Regions from separate parts of the Mycobacterium sp. IDUB_9 genome, predicted to be linked through region 1. Evidence: predicted binding sites of a transcription regulator. Region 1 holds the regulator's gene; the other holds the start of a gene.
The links. The regulator LexA, encoded in region 1, represses DNA repair genes until DNA is damaged. The targets are predictions, from matches to a motif close to CGAACANNTGTTCG.

Region 1 (2,402 bases):
GCGCGAGCAATGTCTGCCCGGAGTCGACCGCCACGGATTCGAGTTGGTTGAGGTCACGGATCTGCTCGACGACCCGGGCTACCGGGGCGTCCGGGGCGACCCGACGCGCCACCTGTTGCAGCGTCTCCCCCGATTTCACCTGGACCACCGCGAGCTCGGTCGGGGTCGGGGTCTCGGCCCCCATCACCCCACCGAATTGGGCCACCAGGCCGAGCCACACCGTGATACCCGCGGCGACCAGGGCCAGCAACACCGTAGTGAGCGGCGTGATGGGCCGGCTGCGATGCGATGCCCGCGACATGAGCACTCCGGTTCCGCGGTAGCGGACCGTCCCGGCGGCGGGTCGGTCGGGGGCCGGCCGCTGCACCCGGCGCACCGGCCGTGCCGTACCGGTACCGAAGGTGGCGCTGCCCCTGGTGCCGGCACCGCCTCTGGCCCGGACGCGCTGCGATGGGGACTGCGGCACGGCCCGAACAGCGCGGGAACGACTATCGGCGGGGATATCGATGATCGCCATCTGACTGCCTTTCGGTGGGACGGTTTCGCTCTTGTGTTCGAACATACTCGCTCAAGTGTTCGATGGATAGAACATGTGATCGAACTGTTGCCAAACGATAGAACAGGGCACCGACAAGTTCGGCCCGCCAACCCGACGCACGGCCGGCAACCGCCCCCCAGCCCGCCCCACCAGCAGACACGCCGCAACACGCGTCGAACACATGTTTGATTAATGTCGGATCAACGACTACATTCGGCCCCATGAGCGACGACCGCAGCAGGGACGGCAAGACCGACAGCCCGGCCGGATCGGATGGCGCGGGTCCACGCCGGGCCGAGGGGCTCACCGACCGGCAACGCACCATTCTCGACGTGATCCGCGCGTCGGTGAACAGTCGCGGCTACCCGCCGAGCATCCGCGAGATCGGCGATGCGGTCGGTTTGACCTCGACCTCGTCGGTCGCCCATCAGTTGCGCACCCTGGAACGCAAGGGTTACCTGCGCCGGGATCCCAACCGCCCGCGCGCGGTCGACGTACGCGGCGCCGACGATCCGGCGGCCGCGGCGCTGGTGTCGACCGACGTGGCCGGCTCCGACGCGCTACCCGAACCGACGTTCGTGCCGGTGCTCGGGCGTATCGCCGCAGGCGGCCCGATCCTGGCCGAGCAGGCTGTCGAGGACGTCTTCCCGCTGCCCCGCGAACTGGTCGGCGAGGGGTCGCTGTTCCTGCTCAAGGTCGTGGGCGACTCGATGGTCGATGCCGCCATCTGTGACGGCGACTGGGTGGTGGTACGCCAGCAGAGCGTGGCCGACAACGGAGACATCGTGGCAGCCATGATCGACGGCGAAGCCACCGTCAAGACGTTCAAGCGGACCCGCGGTCAGGTCTGGCTGATGCCGCACAACCCGGCATACGACCCGATCCCGGGCAATGACGCCGCGGTGCTCGGCAAAGTAGTCACCGTGATCCGCAAGATCTGACCGACCGGAGGCGGACCCGGCTGCACCAGATGGTTGCCGGGTCCTGCCGCTCAGTCCGTGCGCACGAAGCCGTTCGTGCGGGCGAATTCCTCACTGGCGAACCAAATCTCCGCCACTGCGTCGTCATACTCACTGCTGTCTGGTGCCCAGTACCGGCCCGACTGGGTGTCCGCTTTGATCGGATACCCCTCCGGTGCGCGGTGCGGGTCCTCCAGCGGTAGATGAATGGCGGTGGCACTGGGTATCTCGTCGAGTTCGATGGCGGCGTGGCGCCCGCTGTGAGCGTCACCGCCGTGGGTCTCACTGCTGTAGGCCTCACCGCTGTAAGCCTCATTGCTGTAGGCCTCGGCCTCGGTGATGACGCGGGTCGGTGCGGTGTCGACGTTGTCCTGATCGCTGGGCACTGCCAGGCCGCTCAGCGCCGAGAATCCCTGCGCCCCGTGCACTCCGCCGGCCGGACCGCTCAGTGACCCGGTGTCCGCCAGTTCCTCCTCTTCGAGCTCCGCTTCGATGTCGTCGTCGTCGCCCTCGGCAACTTCCTCGAAGTCGGCGTCGATGGGCGTATCGAGGTCCTCGTCGTCGAAGTCGTCGTCCTCGAAATCGGACTCTTCATAGTCGTTTTCGAAGTCGTCATCGTCGTCGTAGTCGTCGAATCCCTGTTCCGGGCCGGCCAGCTGCGAGGAATCCTCCGGTGGTTCCTCGTCCTCGCCAGGTGCCCCGTAAACACCCGCCGCTCCGTTCGGGGCGGCCCATTGACTGACCGGGATGGCGATATCGGTTGGCCCGTCGTACGGAGACGCCGCCCCTGCCGGTTCCGCGCCCGGCCCGGCGAACCGCGCCGTCGCGGCCTCGCCGCCATAGGCGGCGCTCGGCCCATGAACGTTCGCCGCATCGGAGCCGCGATCATCGCGGTACTCGTCGTG
Region 2 (2,402 bases), on a different contig from region 1:
CTTGCGTCGCATGGCGTCACGCTCGTCGGGATCGGAAGGTGCGGTGACGATGCGGCCTTCACACTTGGAGACGATCTTGCTGGTGACAACCAGCACATCTCCGTCGCTCAACCATGGTGCCGCCTCGGCGAGCGCAGCGGCCAGATCATCTCCGGGGCGGAACTCGGGAAGCCCTGGTACGGGCAGAATCTCGACCCGATCGGCCGATCCGTGCTCGGTGCTCACAGCGGGACGCCGGCCAGGTCGAGGCCGGCCCGCACCATCTCGGCGGTGGCCGACGGATCCGTCATCAGCAGTGGCACCGCGCGCACCTGGACGCCCTCGATCTCGGCATCGTCACCCTCGTGTACCAGCCAGCCGTCCAGGATTCCCGTGCCCGACCGGGCGCCGAAGTGCCGGCCGACGGCCTGTGAGGTGGATTCCACACCGATGATGGACAGGCACTCATCAGCCATGCCGCGCAAGGGTTTTCCGTCGATGATGGGGGAGTAGCCGACCACCGGCGCCTTGGTCGAGCGCAGTGCGCCGCGGACGCCGGGGATCTGCAGGATCGGCCCGATGCTCACGACCGGATTCGACGGTGCCAGCAACACCACGTCCGCATCGGCGATCGCCTCGGCGACGCCCGGCGCCGCGGTTGCCTGTTCCGCACCGACGAACGCAAAGCTGTGCGAGGGCACCTGCGCGCGATAGCGCACCCACCACTCCTGGAAGTGGATGGCCCGTTTCTCGCCGTCTTCGGGGTCGGTGATGACCACGTGGGTCTCACTGCGGTCGTCGGTGACGGGCAGCAGCCGCGCTCCCGGCGACCAGCGCTTGCACAATGCCTCGGTGACCTGCGACAACGGGTAGCCGGCGCGCAGCATCTGGGTGCGGACCAAATGGGTGGCCAGGTCCCGGTCACCCAGGCCGAACCAGTCGGGTTGCACGCCGTAGGCGGCGAGTTCCTCCTTGGCGTGCCAGGTCTCGTCGCGGTGACCCCAGCCGCGTTCGGGATCGATACCGCCGCCCAGGGTGTACATGCAGGTGTCGAGGTCCGGGCAGATCCGGACGCCGTGCATCCAGGCGTCGTCACCCACGTTCACGATCGCGGTGAGTTCGTGCTTGCTGTCGCTCTCGGCGAACTGGCCGAGGCCCAACAGATGCTGTACCCCCAGCAAAAACCGGGCGCCTCCGACGCCGCCGACCAGAACGGTGATCTTCACAACGTCCGACCCTAAGCGCTGAGGGCGCGCGGATGGAAACGACGTCGTCACGGGCAGGACACGCCGATGTCGCGACGCGCCGATTTGACATAACGAGATGGTATGAATTCGCGCTCTGGCGCTTGACCCCGGCAGCTAACACGTGTGTAATCACATATGTGTCATTTCCCGGTCGGTGACCGATTCCGGTGTCGCGGACCGAGATTCGATCAACTGTTCGAATGGGGTGACCGCATATCGCAAGGGTGGGGCTCCACTTAGGATCTACGAGACCGAGTGAGGAGGCGGGGGATAATGTCTTATGAGAGCGGCGATTTCGATCATGTGGTCCGGTTTGACGATCGGCTACTCGGCTCGGTAGACAACGCACCGCACATCAACACGGGAACGACACCGATGGAGGCGGCCGGACGTCCTCAATTGAGTCTGGTTCCGGTGAGTTCGGTATCCGAACACATTGATGTTGATCCGGAAGACGAAGACGACCAATGGCAGGAACGTGCGCTTTGCGCACAGACCGACCCGGAGGCGTTCTTTCCGGAGAAGGGCGGGTCTACCCGCGAGGCCAAGCGCATCTGCCAAGGCTGCGAGGTCAAGGATGCCTGCCTTGACTATGCGCTCGCGCACGATGAGCGTTTCGGCATCTGGGGCGGATTGTCCGAACGCGAGCGCCGCCGGCTCAAACGCGGCATCATCTGACGCTCTCCGGCAGAGCGCTCATCGCATGATGCGGCGCTCGACGTCAGTCGTCGTCGATCGTTGGGTCGATGACTGACGGTTCAACCCCCAGATAGGTGGCCACCTGTGCCACCAGGATTTCATGCAGCAGGTCAGCTAGCTCATCGGATCCTTTGACCCGGCGCTCGATGGGCTTGCGGAACAAGACAATTCGAGCCCGGGTCGCATTTCCTCTGACGTCAACCCCGGCAGGTATCAGCCGCGCCAACGCGATCGGGCCATCGGCGATGACCTCAGGTGGCCATTGCACACTGTCGGGATCTTTCGGCGACATCCGCGGAATCTCATCGACGGCGACATCGAGATCTTTGATCCGTGAAGCCCACCGCCGCTCGATCGGCTCATATGCTTCGAGCACTGTCATGTCGAACCGCTCGGCGCGGCTACGCCAGCCGGGAACCGTGCGCGGAAGCAGCGGTCCGCGCATGTCGCGGCCGCGACGCGATCGCCATGGGTTGC

Region 2: cofD (2-phospho-L-lactate transferase) is a predicted target of LexA. The motif match lies at 1,412-1,425, and genes of this name have one in related genera.

Annotation. Positions count from the first base shown of each region.
Region 1 covers NZ_JBVAXU010000003.1:479,334-481,735, forward strand. Annotated here, with positions in the region: gene ACZY08_RS16695 (LysM peptidoglycan-binding domain-containing protein) at 1-517, opposite strand, end outside; gene lexA (transcriptional repressor LexA) at 760-1,479, shown strand; gene ACZY08_RS16705 (LGFP repeat-containing protein) at 1,530-2,402, opposite strand, start outside.
Region 2 covers NZ_JBVAXU010000002.1:689,750-692,151, forward strand. Annotated here, with positions in the region: gene ACZY08_RS11980 (coenzyme F420-0:L-glutamate ligase) at 1-225, opposite strand, end outside; gene cofD (2-phospho-L-lactate transferase) at 222-1,205, opposite strand; gene ACZY08_RS11990 (WhiB family transcriptional regulator) at 1,500-1,904, shown strand; gene ACZY08_RS11995 (metallopeptidase family protein) at 1,948-2,370, opposite strand.